Regions from separate parts of the Petroclostridium xylanilyticum genome, predicted to be linked through region 1. Evidence: riboswitches for the same ligand, from Rfam matches in the RefSeq annotation. Region 1 holds a riboswitch; the other holds the start of a gene.

Region 1 (7,810 bases):
CCTCATGCCTCTAAAGTCAATCTCAAGAATGGTTCTGTCATTGACTTTTTCATGGACTGCTGCAGTGAACCCTTCACCAAACTTTTTATGATGTACAATGACACCTTCACCGATTTTGTTCAGCATTTCACTATTCATACAAGCAACCACTTCGTTCACAAATACCGACCTCGGTTCCGCAATCCCGTTTTTACTTTGTGGACTGACCAGATAAAGGTACTCCTTTGCTCTTGTCATACCGACATAAAATCTTCCTTTCATTAAAATCTTACTTTTGTATCAGACATAGTTCTTACTCTATGGAACTATAATTTTAAGTACATGCTTATATATATATATGAATATATAAGTATGATACTCCTAATTTTTATATATGTCAATAGTAACTGCAACATTTAGAAAAGAAAAAAGTGCATGAAGTTTTTCTTCACTGCACCCTTTTTGTTTAGATAATTAACCTAACCTATCCTACTTATCAAATCTGGTTATTTTTTACCCTCTGTATCAAATCTTTTACTTTCTCTTTAATAATATCCCTTGTTTTTCTATAATCTTCTATCGGGCCACCTGACGGGTCAGCAAGCCCCCAATCCTCCCTATGCTTGCATGGTACATAAGGGCATTCTACATTACATCCCATCGTTATTAAGATATCTATTTCTGCTGGTATATCACTTAACAACTTGGGATGATGACCGCTCATATCTACTCCTGCTTCTTCCATCACTTGCACTGCCAATGGTTTTACTTCAGGATAATGTTCTGTTCCTGCCGAATATGCTTCTAATACATCACTTCCTAATTTCTTTGCCCAACCTTCTGCCATTTGAGAACGACAGGAATTGTGGACACATACAAATGCAACTTTCTTTTTCATATGTTATACACCTCTTTCATCAATTTGTTTAAACCAATGTCTTGTGTTGTTGGCTATTCTAACAAGGGTAAGCATCAGCGGCACTTCTACCAATACTCCTACTACAGTGGCAAGGGCTGCTCCTGATTCCAGTCCAAATAATGAGATTGCTACTGCAACCGCAAGTTCAAAGAAGTTACTTGCTCCAATCATCCCCGCCGGTGCTGCAATATCATGGGTAAGTTTCCATGCTTTTGCCCACCCATAAGCAATGAAGAAAATTAGGAATGTCTGGATAATTAATGGTATGGCAATTAATATAATGTGTAGAGGATTACTTAAAATAATTTCTCCCTGGAAAGAGAAAATAATTACTAAAGTAAGTAATAATCCTATAATGGTAATATTATCGAATTTCTTTAAAAAAACATTTTCAAAGTATTCTATTCCTTTATGCCTGATGATATATTTTCTTGATATGTATCCACCTGCTAAAGGAATAACAACAAATAGTACAACAGAGAGAAATAAAGTATCATAAGGTACAGTCACATTGCTTACTCCAAGTAAAAATGCTACAATTGGTGTAAATGCAACTAATAAAATCAAGTCATTGACTGCTACCTGAACTAATGTATAAGCAGGATCCCCTTTTGTTAAATAACTCCAAACAAACACCATGGCGGTACATGGTGCCGCTCCTAATAATACTGCACCAGCAAGATAGTCTGTTGCCAAACCTGGGTCAATCCACTTGCTGAATATTACTTTCAAGAAAAACGCTGCTATGAGATACATTGTAAAAGGTTTAATAAGCCAGTTTGTTACACAGGTAACTGTGAGTCCTTTTGGTTTTTTTGTGGCACTGATAATACTGGAAAAGTCAATCTTGAGCATCATAGGATATATCATAAGCCATATCAATATGGCAACCGGAATAGATACCTGGGCATATTGAAACTTATTTAATGTTTGAGGAACTACAGGAAGTAGTTGACCAATGGCTACCCCTGCTATAATACATAAAGCCACCCATAAAGTTAAATATTTTTCAAAAAAACCTAATCCTTTTGTTTCCTGCATTACTTCTTTATTGCTCATGTTTTATTCCTCCATTTCTCTTAATTTTAAACTTGCCTTGTTTTATTCATCTAATTGTTCACAGGCAGTATTGCCATCCTTGCATTTCTTTAATTTTTCTGTGTCTTTTATGCACTGGTTGTTTATGTTCATTTGATGGTTAAGAAAATCATAAAGCAGACTATTTTGCTGTATAAATTCATCGTCTACCTTATAATAGACCCATTGAGATTTCTTTTCATAAGTAATGATGCCTGCATTTTTTAATTTGTTTAAATGTCTTGAGACATTGGATTGAGTAATACCAAGTATGGCTTCAATCTCACATACGCACAGTTCCCCCTTTCTCAACAAATTTAATATTCTTATTCTGTTTTCATCTCCCAGTGCTTTAAATATTTCAACCAATCTATTCACCACACTTATATATGATTATATTCATTTACACTCATATAATATGCCTAATTTTATATTTTGTCAATATAAGCTCACATTTTATTTGTATTTTTATACTATCATCATAAAATTTTCTAATTCTTATTCAAATTTCTTTTTCTTACGAATAGATAATCCTTTATCTATTGCATCCTGTATAATTTGATGACAACATTTTCCCAAAGGGTTTTTCTTTTGGCACTGTGGATTACTCATAGCCCCAGTAAGTTTTAAAACTTCTTTCATATTATTAGTACCATCTTTTACCACTGCATTTATAACTTGTTCCTCTGTTACTTTACTACAGTAACAAGCGTATGCTGTTGTTCAAATTTTTCAATTTCTAAAGTCCGTGAATAGGGAGTGTGAATAATTCAGGGTAATAAGTTATAACGAATTCTTCTTTCCATATTGCAGGGATTTATGTACTTAAATCTTCGATGGATGTTTAAGTACATAAATCTGCATATCTGCCATATACTATAGAATTTACTTCATTTACAGTACATGCTGTCCAGATAGCATAGTCCTGTATTAGTTTTAAAATATTTCTGTTTAATGGTTTTTATCTGTTCTTTTTCCATACCATCCTCAAAAATATTTACAAGAAAATCTGCTTCCACAAGAATTTGAAAATCTATATCATCTATTTTGCTATAAGTATGATGGTTGCCTATCAAATAACAAACTCTGTCTAAAAAATCTTTACTCAATATAAATTCCTGCAAAATATCACATGCTATAGGTGGCCCTTCTATTTCCTGGTACTTTCCAGCAGATGACGAGTATTTCCTTTCACTTTCCTTAATCCCGATATCATGTAAGATTGCAGCCGCTTCAAGGATTTTAAGTTTTTCTTCCGGGATATTCTCAAGTTCCCCTATGCTTTTTGCAAATCCATACACCTTTAGCGCATGATTAATTCGCTTAACATCACCATCAAAGTATTCTATCATTTTCTTCATGGTAGCACTTACAATATTCACCATATCCTCTCTCCTCTTTTAAAGCCTACACTCATAGTAGGCAAACTCTGTATATATCTCATCGATCCTGTGCTTTATCATGATCTCTTCCTGTGAAGGTTCTACCTTCCTATAGTATAGTGTAGACCTGTTATCTATTTTTTCTCATATTCACTTTTAATATCATTAATTTCCTCATTTTTATCAGCAAATACTGCTGCCATATTTTCTACTGCTTCTGTTTTCCACCTCCTGACCAAATTCGGGTTTAGTTCATATTTGGCGGCTATTTCATTAAAGGCATTTCCTCACGCAAAACTTCAATAACGATTTTTGCTTTAAATTCTGCCGTATGATTTCTTCTTTTCACCTGTGGATAATCTCCTGTTTTTTCGTCTTAATTGCCGCACTTATTATACCAAAATTCACTAAGAAAATCGATTTTCGTTGTCTAAATTTCTATAACCATATTTCTAATACTTTCCTCATCATAAGTCTATGGATTTGCTAATCCGGAGTACAATATTAACCTGGGCTTTAACTATTGTTGACTCGTTAGCAACCTTGCCCCCCTCCTCCAATAAAAATGCAACCAGCTTTTCCTGTGGAAGTATATTGAAAAGAGCCTTCCTTACTACCATGGCCTCTATGGCAGGATGATCTATCTTTATTATCTCATACTGTTCGGGAGATAGTATATCTACCATACGTCTTGCCGCCTCTGGCCCAATTGGTGCCCTCCTGCCCACAATCAATACATCCTGCATGTGAGGCATTTCAAATTCTGACATACGCATGGTAATTTCAACTTTTTTAGTGCTATCTACACTCTTCGACATTTTTTCCCTTCTTCCGTTTGATTTAACGAGAATTTTACCATAATTTGAACAATTTTAGTATTTTAAAATCCAATGAAAAATATATAAATATCATACCTCTCTCATGGATGCCACTTATAATAACCATTTCGGAATCAAGTGGGAAGAGTTCGCCCTTGACCTGCTGGACAAAAGATCAGAAAGAAACAATAGGAGCCTTCCTTCTCTTGTCTGGAAAAGTTCATAATACATCATCGGTTACAACTCCTTTACAAAAGAAGTTAGTATTTTAATACTTATCCCATTTATTCCACCAGATTCATGATATACACATCATATTTTACTATTTCCATTGGCTTATTGCAAATATAAATTGTTTGCATAATGCACATTCTATCCGCTAAAAATATCCTATCCCATTATTTAGAAGGATGGAAAAGAGGTGGATGACAAGTGGAAGATGAAACAAAGGATACGGTTCTTGATAATGAATCTAATTGCACACTTCATTGTTGCAGGATTTTTCTTTTTATTTATCTTTAACAATAAGGGATTCTCCTCCATATATGAGAGCTGTGACCAGAATGTATAAAAAATAAGTTTTAGCAATTCATTGCTCACCTACACTAATGTTTAGAGGTAGGCAAATTCTTGCCTCTCAATACTGCAATCATATTATCCATTCTTTCCCCAACATCCATTTTCCCCGTAATCTCCAATATTATAATTTTGTACAGAAAGACTCTTCCATGGGGACGGTCTCCCAAGCAGATAGCCCTGGGCATACGAAATACCCAACTGTTTTGCGGTATTTAAGTCTTCCTCTGTTTCTATTCCCTCTAAAATAATTATTGAATAACCATCAAATAGTTTTGTTAAATGTTCGATTATTCGTTGTTTTAGTGGGTTTTCTGCTAAACCCGCAGCATAGTAGCAATCCAGTTTAATATAATCAGGGTTTAACTCTACCCAGTGCTGAAAAAAGGAATAGCCTGAACCCATATCATCTACTGCAATTTTTACACCACGCTTCCGCAGTTTGTTAATCACTGATTTTAATGCTTTCCAATCATTGACAGGTTCACTTTCCGATATTTCTATTACCAAAGGAGCGGGGGTAACAAAATGTTCATCCCACCAGGATAAAAACCATTTCTCAAGTAGAGTAGAGGGAAATACGTTTAAGAATAGATTGCTGTTGTAACTCACTGAATTTATTGCCTGAAATAGCAAATAGGAATCAAGTTCAGTTCTGCAGCCCTCTTGTTCTGCCTGCTTAAATATATCCAGAGGAAAAAGTTTATTTAGAGATTTGTTGCGTACAAGAGCCTCATATCCAAGTATCTCTCCAGTTTCTATTTGGCAGATAGGCTGATACCAATGTACTAAATCCGATATATCAATCGTTTGTATTTGCTTTAAAAAATTCACTTTTGTCCACTTCCTTTATGCTAAACATTTCGTTCTGCATAAAATCATTAACCTATTGAGTCTTTTTTTACACACAAAAAAGCAGGCACTATATGAGTTGCCCGCTTCCAGTAATTTATGAATAAGGTGTAAGGTTTAAGCAGCTTTTTGGCTTTCCCTTAAACCACATCCCTTGATCCTTGCCCCTATATCAACTGGCAACCCAACCATCATGGCACTTATATGCTTTAGACTTGTGGCTTTGCGTCCCCGTCTTTCGACGAGTTTGCCTTTTTCAAATATTAAGTTTTAAAGATAGTAACACAGTTCATTTTTATAGTAAAACATTACCATAATATTATTTATTATCTCTATTAACATAGAAATTGGAATCAATTACTTTAATATTATCGTTAATGTTTAAAACGGTATTGCTGTAATAATAAACTGCATCTATTTTTCCATTCCTGTCTAAAACTTTACAGTATGTTGAAATACCAGAAGGTGTCCCAACTATTCCCATTTTTATACACTTTCCTGCAATTAATAGGCCGCCACGCACAATGCTGGACGGCTTTTTAAACAATATAGCATTCTTTGCCATTAAATTGGTCTGGTAACACCCTTTGTCGGCAATTACTACATTACCGTTAGCCTGGATAAATGAAGTTTGTCCATATTCAAAAATTATATCTGCCTCATTTCCATACAATTCTTCTATTTTATTTATATAATCATTTATTTCTGTATAAAGTGTTTTTATTTGCCTTGAATCTTCTATGCACTTTGCATTGACACCAGTTAGTATCCTTTTTACGTCTTCTAAAATTCTAATGAGTTCGTTTGTTTCTTCATCAATGGATAACTTTATTAAATTTTGAATATCTTTCATAAGGTTGTCTAATATATCCTTTTTGCTAATTACAACTTGAAGCAGTTCCCTTCTAATATCTACATGATTCTTTGACATTTCTGACAACTTCGCCACACTTCGACACTCTTTTACCACTTCAAGGATTTGCTTCAATTTAGGCGTAACGCCCAAATAATTTAGCATATTTAAGCCAGCCGATACCTTACTGTTTATAATATTCCCATGGACTCTGATATTGCCTTTTGCATACACATTTGCATGATAGATGTTGCCAAAGACCGTAATATCACCTCCAGCAGAAACCTTCAGATTTTCAGCTATATTCCCTTTGATTACGATGTCACCATCAAAGCGGACATTGCCAGTACCAACATCTACATCATGGGGTACAACCAAAGTAGGGACAACACTTATTACACCTTTTTTATACTCTGGCCTTCCAGGAGAAACGGCCACCACTTTTGTTTCGTTATCTAATAAGACAGCCCCCTTTCCTACTTTGAGTGGTATATTCTTTCCCTCCCTTGCTTTTAATACCTCGCCAGTTACAGTAAATCCATCCCTCCCTGGAAATGCAGGAGCAACCTTTAACGCAAGCACATCTCCAACATTTACAGTAGGAATAATTGTATGAGTCATAAGGTCCACTTTTTTTTTCAGTATCAAAATCAGGATTCCGATAACTTGTATTTTTGAAAAAGAATTTTATTTTACTATTGAAACCATTAATTGGACGCTTCCCTTCTGCTACAACAGCACTTCCTCCGTTAGGTTCACTTATCAATTCATTTATTTTTTCTACATTTATAAATTTAGTGTCAACATTTAATTTTTTCAATTCCTCAAGGCATTGGTCCAAAGTAGCGGCAGGTGGTTGAATTTCATTATAATCTGAACGAATAAATACAACATTTCTGCGTTTTTCGTCTTTAACAAAGTATTTTTTACCAGGAATTTTGTTAATTTCCAGTATTGCCTGCATTTTATCCTTGGATAAGCGGGCTTCAATTTTAGTAACAGGTTCAATCACTGTAGCTTTGAATTCAATCCTGTCGCTGCTTGTCACAATAGCAGCACCAAAAACCTTTTTACCGTTAATATACACATCTATTTTGGGATCATCTACTACTATGGAAGCATATCTACCCTCTTGCAAAGGGTCGGTGACTTCTACCTTGCCAGAAATAATTTCAATGTAACCATCTTTATTCTGCTGTTCTGATAAATCTTCATTTCTATGATTTATAAGTTCTATCTTATATTTCCCTGGTATTTTAACCATACCCCAGAATTTACTATTCGGTGGTTTAATAATATATACTTTCAATTGTTTCTTATCACATTTATAGACCTTTTCAGCCTCTAAAATAGC
Region 2 (7,810 bases), on a different contig from region 1:
GTAGAATTATTAGTTCCTTTAGAGAAGATAGAAAAGTTTATGTTTGATAAAGGTATCATTAGACAGAGCAAAGCTAAAAAGTTTCACCCGATACACAGAAAAGGATGGCTATATCTCCCAGACCAAGAAATCTTGGAAAGATACAATGCTGAAATTCGTGGAATACTCAATTATTACCACCTAGCCAACAATTATAATAAACTTAATTATTTTCAATACTTGATGGAATATAGCTGCCTTGCAACTTTAGCAGGAAAGCATAATTCTTCAATAAGTAAAGTAATTGACAAATATAAAAGCGGCAAAGGTTGGGCAATAAAATATAAAACAGAAAAAGGTAAAACACGAGAAAAGAGAATTGTAAAACTTCAAGATTGCAAAGGGTTCTGTGATGATAATATTGTTAGACACATTTATTCTGTAAATACCAATGCTACTATTAGAGCAAGACTGCAAGCAGGAGTTTGCGAGCTTTGCGGTAGCAGGGGAAAGTCTAATTATGAGGTTCACCATGTTTCAAGTGTAAAGGGACTAGAAGGCAATAAGCTTTGGGAGCAGATAATGAAAATCAAAAATAGAAAAACATTAGTGGTATGCGAGGATTGCCATAAGGCAATACATAGTTAATTTGAATTTTAAAATGATATGGTAATTATTAACGGAGAGCCGTATACGTCGAGAGGTGTACGTACGGTTCGGTGGCGAGGGATTTTGTGCCCTTAGCCTATGGCATATCCGGTACCAGCACAAAAAACAGGACAGGATTCAATAAATTGATTGAAGACTGCATGGCAGGCAAGATTGACCTGGTGCTGACAAAATCCATCAGCCGTTTTGCACGAAACACCCTTGACTGCATTCAATACATACGGAAACTGAAAGAAAAAAACATCGGCGTGTTCTTCGAAAAAGAAAATGTCAACACCCTGGACAGTACCGGAGAATTTCTCATCACCATCCTCGGAAGCCTCGCCCAGGAAGAAAGCCGATCCTTAAGCACCAACACAAGGTGGGGCGTGGTCCGCCGGTTCGAAAAAGGACAGGTTATGGTCAATCATAATAAGTTTTTAGGTTATACAAAGAATGAGGCCGGTGAATTGGTGATAGTGCCGGAGGAAGCAGAAATAGTAAGGCTGATTTTCAGGCTGTATTTAGAGGGTCTAAGCATTACCCAAATCAAAAAGTACCTAGAGGAAAACGGCATTAAAACCGTTACCGGAAAGAACCAATGGTCTACTACTACCATCAACAACATGCTCTCCAACGAGAAGTATATGGGAGATGCCTTGCTGCAAAAAAGCTACACCGTAGACTACCTCACAAAGAAAAGAGTTAAAAACAATGGAATTGTCCCACAATATTATGTGGAGGACAGCCATCCGGCCATAATTTCCAAAGACTTGTTTCACCGGATACAGGAAGAAAAAGCACGCCGGGCTAACATTAAAAAGACAGCAGAAAAAAGAGCCAAAACCGACAGCGGGAAATACAGCTCAATATATGCTCTCACCGAATTGTTGACATGCGGGGAGTGCGGCAAGCCTTACAGACGGGTTTCCTGGACTGCCTACAGCGAGAAAAGGATTGTGTGGCGGTGCTTAAACAGGCTGGAGTACGGGAAAAAACACTGCCAAAAGTCCCCGACCATCGACGAAGAAGTTTTACATAGGGCCATTATGGATGCTTTCAATTCGCTCATACAGGACAAAGAAGATTTTGTGGACACTCTCCAGTCTAATATTCAGCTGGTAATGAGCAACCGGGCGAAACGGATGGACATAGCAAAAATTGAGGAAAGGATCGCGGAATTAAAAAAAGAGATGATAGGCTTCGTAGAGGAAAATGCAAGATGTGGAGCAGATAATACAGACTTTGACGAGCACTATGCCAAAATCTCTGCCGAGCTGAAAGAGCTTCAGGAGATAAAAACACAGTATACCGAGCAGCAAGCCAGGCAAGACAGCTTCCAGCGAAGAATCGAGGATATGAAGAAGTTTCTGAACACCGCAGACTGCAAATTATCTGGATTTGACAACCAGCTTGTCAGGCAGCTTATACAAAGCATTAAGGTCGTTTCAAAGGACAAGATTCTCATAAAATTCAAGTCGGGTTTGGAGATGGAGCAGGAGCTTGCTAAAAAATAGCATTACCGAGAAGAGACAACCGCCAAACTGCAAAAAAAAGACTTTGCATAGGTAAAGATTATGAGAAAGGAAAACCTTTCAAGGGTTCGAGAGATTGGAAAAATGCTTCGGGGCCAGGATTTGCTGAAGGAGTTTAACGAGGATTTATTTGCGGCATTGGTGGAGTAGATACGGGTAAAGTCGCTGGTGGAGGTGGTGTTTGTATTGAAGGCGGGGGTTGAGGCAAGGGAGATATTATAAAAAAGTCATATGATGTAAAATTAACGAGAAATATCAAGAAAAACAAAGAAACTCGTTGAAAAAAAGTATAATATTACCATAAGATTGAATACGGCCATAGCCACAACATGGTGTACATAAATATATCAAAGGCAAACTTGTCGAAAGGCAGGGACGCAAAGCCAAGGGCCTATGGAGCAGCATAATTCTATGGCAGCCGGCTGCATTGGAGCCTCTTTGCAACTGGTGCACAGGGGCTTTTTGTGTGCGTAGATGATTTGATTAAGGTTTAAACTCGAGGAGGGAGAAAAGTAAAAGAGTTTTGGAACTATATGCTGTGCTTTCAGAGGACGAAAAAGATAAGCTGAAAGAAATGAGTGCCTAAAATCATAAGCTCTAAAGACAATATATAACTACAGGGAGGAAAGTAAAATGAAAAGCGAAAATCATAGTAAAGGCGAAAAGAGCAGTAATATCCTGAAAAATGTCAAAATTACTACTTTTATTTTTGTTTTGATGATTTTTACTGTTTTTGCTGTTGGGGGAATTTCTTTTACTGCTCTGAATAACATGAAAGTATTAAGCAACGATATGAACAGCCTGTATAAGGATAGAATGCTTGTATCTCTTGCCCTGAAACAATTAGAAACAGAGCTATATATCATGCGGCTTAATATGACGCAAATGCTTTATGCCGGACAGTATAATGAAGAAGTTGCCCATGCAGTGGCAGACAAACAGGAAAGTTTGAATAAAAAAATAGAAGAATATAAGGGTTTTGCTTTAAATGAGGAGGAGCGAAGGCTGCTGCAAAATATAGAAAGCGGCTATAAATCCTATATAAAAGATGCAGGACAGCTGTTAGAAGCTTTAAAAACCGGCAATGCTGTATCGGAGGTGCAAATCAATCAAATGCGCGCATATGCGGCTGATATCCAGAAAAACATTGATGAATTGGCGGCCTTGAATGCCGAAACAGCTAAAGGAGTAGTTAATAAGGCAAACAGCGGTTACGAAAGTGCTAAGAAAATCTTTATCTTGTTATTTGTGGTCCTCACGGCAGTATTTATTGCTTGCGTACTCATCCTCTCCAGGCTCATCAGAGGTTCCATGGCGCAGATCAATGATGTCCTTGCCAAATTGTCTGAATATGATTTTACTGTGAGACTGGAAAAAAAAACGGCAAGAACGAATTTGCCCGGATGAACAGCTCCTTAGCTATAGTTGTTGATAATCTGAAAAGAGCCTTAAAGGAAGTAAGGGAAAATTCCGAGAATGTCACCGGGCATTCCCAAAGCTTGGCGGCTGTTTCTGAAGAGATGACCTCTGCTACCCAGGAACTGGTCAGCACCATGCAGCAGGTGGCACAAGGGGCAACTTCCCAGGTCCAGGACATTCAAGAGATTGTTGCTTCCTTGTCGGAGTTGACAAGGAATATCGAGAATGTCTACAAAGAACTGCAAAATGTGAAGGATGAGACGGATACCACAGCCGAAAGGGCAAACAAAGGCAAGGAGGAAATGGACAAGCTCATTAAATCCATCAATGAAATCAGGAACTCCTTTGAGGTGGTTGTAAGCAAGGTGAAAAATCTGACGGGCTCCGTCAAGCAAATCAGCGGGATAACGGAGATCATTACCGGGATAGCGGAACAGACGAACCTTCTCGCCCTGAACGCAGCCATTGAAGCGGCGAGGGCTGGTGAACACGGCAGAGGCTTTGCTGTGGTTGCAGAAGAAGTGAGAAAGCTGGCAGAAGAATCGCGAAAATCAGCCAGCGAAATTACCAACCTGGTGGCATCCATCAATAAAGATACCGATGAGGTCATCAAAACCTCGGAAGATGTGGAGGGCTTCATCAAAAGCCAGGCCCAGTCCGTAGAGCAGACGGTGCAATCTTTTGGCGACATCATCCTTTCCGTTGAAAATATTGCCCCGCTCATGAAGAAAACCTACAGCGCCATGGATGAAATAGTCAAATCCAAGGATCAGGTTATGACCAGGGTGGAACAGGTCAGTGCCGTCACAGAAGAAAATTCCGCTGCCACAGAAGAGGTTGCGGCTTCCTCGGAAGAATTGACGGCTTCTTCGGAAGAAGTGGCTTCTACAGCTCAAAACCTGGCTTCCATTGCTGAAGGCTTAATGAATACTGTAAACAGGTTCAAGGTGTGATGTCAAAGCAGTAGAACCTCCGGTTCTGCTGCTTAAAAATCTCTAAAAAATGGGAAGGGGGAATGGATAAGTGCAAAGCAAAGACGACAAGATTGCGGATATAACTGCCAGTGAGGTAATAGAATATTTTCCCCTCCCTTTTTATGTTATAGAAGGGGAAAGGATTATCCTTTGCAACCAGAAAGCAGTAAAAGTCTTCGGCTATGAGAAAAAAGAGGAACTGCTGGGCTTGACGCCATACTCTTTGTCGCCCGCCAGTCAGCCTGATGGGACAAGCTCGGTCGTCAAAGGCAGGGAAATGATTAATCAGGCCAAAGAATCGGGTTACTACCGTTTTCGTTGGGTGCATCAGAGGAAGTGCGGAAGAAAATTTTTGGCAGAAGTAGAATTGTTTGTAGAAAAAGGCTTAATCTTTGCCACTGTAAAGGATATAGAACGCGAAGAAAAGCTAAAAAACAAGACGGTAAAAATATTTGAAAAGATGAAAAATCTTGTCATTAGGGATTTTTTAACAGGCTTATACAATAAGAAATATTTTATGGAGCAGCTGGACAGGCTTATCCAAGCTTCATACAGGACAAAAAGCAGGTTTGCCCTGCTTTTTATCGACGTTGACAATTTTAAAGAAATAAATGATACATTGGGTCATCAGACAGGTGACAGAGTTATCGAAGAGGCTGCGAGACGGCTAAAAGAAGCAGCCCCTGAAAACTGTTTGCTTGCCCGGTACGGTGGTGACGAATTTGCCATAATCGTTTCTTCTACTTGTTCAAAAGATGAACTGTACACCATGGGGCATCGATTACTACAGAACTTAAAGACTGCTTATGTCATCGATAATCATGAGTTCTATTTGTCAGCCAGCATAGGTATCGCCTGTTACCCTGCCGATGGAGAAGATGCTGGCACTTTGTTGAAAAATGCTGATATTGCCATGTATAAGGCAAAAGAAACCAGAGATGGGAAGTATAATATAAGGTTTTTTGAGGCAGAAATGGAAAAAGAAATTCATGAACGTTTTTTACTCGAAAACCATTTGAAAAAGGCACTGGAAAAAGAGGAATTAATCCTTAATTTGCAGCCTATTGTTAATATTATTGAAAACAGGCAGTCAACTGCAGAAGCGCTTGTAAGATGGGAAAATGAAGTTTTTGGTCTTGTACCGCCGGATAAGTTTATTCCCTTAGCAGAAGAAACGGGCTTGATCCACGAGATCGGTACATACGTTCTGAAAGAGGTGTGCCGTTTTATTCAAAGTTTCCGAAAAAAAGAATTTAATCCCATTCCCATTGCCATTAATATTTCGTTAAAACAGCTGGAAAACAGAAACTTTACCCGAGAGGTTGAAAATATTATTGCTTCTTACGGCATAGAAGGTAAAAACTTAGAATTTGAAATTACTGAGAGCGTTTCGACGGGCAATATGGAGGTAATCGCTGAAAACCTGCGAAAAATAAAAGGACTGGGGATAAAAATAGCCATGGACGATTTCGGTACGGGTTATTCCTCCTTGGCTATGCTTTTAAACCTGGAGGTAGATAAAATAAAAATCGATAAAATTTTTATAAACAATATAAGGAAAAGCAGGGATGAGAAAATAATTAGAACAGTAATATCAATGGCTAAAGAATTAGGGCTAACTGTTATTGTAGAAGGGGTTGAGACAGAGGAACAGGTAAACTTCTTAAAGAATATAAATTGTGAATACGGCCAGGGATACTTTTGGGCAAAGCCTATGCAAGTTGCTGACTTTGAGAAGTATTTGCAAGGGCGGTATGTGACGATGTATAAAAATAGATAAAAGAGCAGGTATTGGATTGACTGTTTTTGGAGGTGTTTTTTTGGAAGATGGAATCCCAAAAAAGAATTCTGATTGTAGACGACAACGAAACAAGCGCAGCTATAGTTTCCAACATGTTAAAAAGAAATGGTTATAACACGGAGATTGTCCGAAACGGCGAAGAAGCCCTGGGGAAGATAAAAAGTTGCCAGGGGCTGTGTTATGACCTTATCCTGATGGACATAGAGCTTGGAAAAGGAATGGATGGAGCGGAAACGGCGGCTGAAATCCAGCAGTACTGTGACCTTCCAGTAGTTTTTCTTTTCGCTCATACTGAGGAAAAAATTATTGGGAAAATCCGTTCTGTTGCAAAGTATGGTTTTGTGGCGAAAAATGCCGGTGAACATATTCTAATTACTGTAATTGATATGGCACTGAAACTTCATGGAGAAAGTATGCGTACCGGTCTGTACCAGCAGATTGTGGAACATTCCATGAATGAAATCTATATTTTCGATCCGGAAACTTTAGAATTTATCATGGTAAATCGCGGCGCCAGAGAAAATCTGGGATATACCATGGCAGAGCTTGCAAATATGACCCCCCTTGATATAAAGCCGGAAATAGAGGCGCAAATTTTTAGGAAGCTCATTGAGCCCCTGCTAAAAAGAGAAAAAGAGAGGTTATTCTACAATACCATACACCGCCGCAAGGATGGTTCGTCTTATCCGGTCGAAGTAAACCTGCAGCTTTATTCGTACAGGGGGAAAAAAGTCTGTATGGCTCTGGTTAATGATTTGACAGAGCGGAGGAAATTAGAAGAAGACTTGCGGGAAAGAGAAGCTCTTTTGAGTGCGGTTACCCAATCAGCAGGAGAAGCCATCATTATGTTAGACGAAAAAGGAACAGTAGCATTTTGGAACCCGGCAGCGGAAAATCTTTTCGGTTATTTGCAGGAAGAAATTCTGGGCAAAGACTTGCACAGGCTGGTAGTATTGGATGAACAAAGCTATAGGGCTTATAAAAATAGTTTTATTCATTTCCAATCAACCGGGGAAGGCATTTATATTGGAAAGAATGTAGAACTTAAAGCAAAAAATAAAGCAGGGAAAATCCTGGATGTGGAACTTACCCTTACAGCCGTAAAGCGAAAAAAGAGTTTATATACTATTGGAATTGTTAGGGATATTGGTGAGCGAAAAAAGGCAGAGGAACAGGTGTATTTTTTGACAATAACTGACCCTCTGACCAAAATTTACAACCGCCGCTATTTTACTCAAAAACTGGAAGAAGAAATAGAGCGCGCCAAACGGGCAGGCAACAAGTTTTCCCTGATCATGCTGGATATAGACCGCTTTAAGAGAATTAACGACAGCTTTGGCCATAATGCCGGTGACGAGGTTCTTAAAAGCATGGCAGAATTAGTTAAGAACAGGAACCGCAAGATAGACATATTTGCCCGCTGGGGCGGGGAGGAATTTGTCATACTCCTGCCG

Evidence for each region. A riboswitch is a leader RNA that binds a small molecule or an ion and turns the genes downstream of it on or off. The one in region 1 is predicted to bind cyclic di-GMP.
Region 2: it holds a riboswitch for cyclic di-GMP, as region 1 does, so the genes downstream of both, CIB29_RS19315 (MCP four helix bundle domain-containing protein) here and CIB29_RS00270 (EAL domain-containing protein) in region 1, are expected to answer to the same signal.

Annotation. Positions count from the first base shown of each region.
Region 1 is NZ_NPML01000002.1:30,630-38,439, reverse strand. It holds gene CIB29_RS00305 (hypothetical protein) at 1-237, opposite strand, end outside; gene CIB29_RS00300 (arsenate reductase ArsC) at 476-877, opposite strand; gene arsB (ACR3 family arsenite efflux transporter) at 881-1,957, opposite strand; gene CIB29_RS00290 (ArsR/SmtB family transcription factor) at 2,000-2,356, opposite strand; partial or broken gene CIB29_RS00285 ((2Fe-2S)-binding protein) at 2,474-2,689, opposite strand; gene CIB29_RS00280 (HD domain-containing protein) at 2,866-3,360, opposite strand; gene CIB29_RS00275 (hypothetical protein) at 3,825-4,175, opposite strand; gene CIB29_RS00270 (EAL domain-containing protein) at 4,830-5,585, opposite strand; cyclic di-GMP riboswitch class I at 5,779-5,865, opposite strand; gene CIB29_RS00265 (FapA family protein) at 5,923-7,077, opposite strand; partial or broken gene CIB29_RS19365 (flagellar assembly protein A) at 7,121-7,720, opposite strand.
Region 2 is NZ_NPML01000027.1:109,546-117,355, forward strand. It holds gene ltrA (group II intron reverse transcriptase/maturase) at 1-627, shown strand, start outside; gene CIB29_RS16355 (recombinase family protein) at 714-2,144, shown strand; cyclic di-GMP riboswitch class I at 2,505-2,592, shown strand; gene CIB29_RS19315 (MCP four helix bundle domain-containing protein) at 2,796-3,569, shown strand; gene CIB29_RS19320 (methyl-accepting chemotaxis protein) at 3,566-4,534, shown strand; gene CIB29_RS16370 (sensor domain-containing protein) at 4,605-6,335, shown strand; gene CIB29_RS16375 (GGDEF domain-containing response regulator) at 6,383-7,810, shown strand, end outside.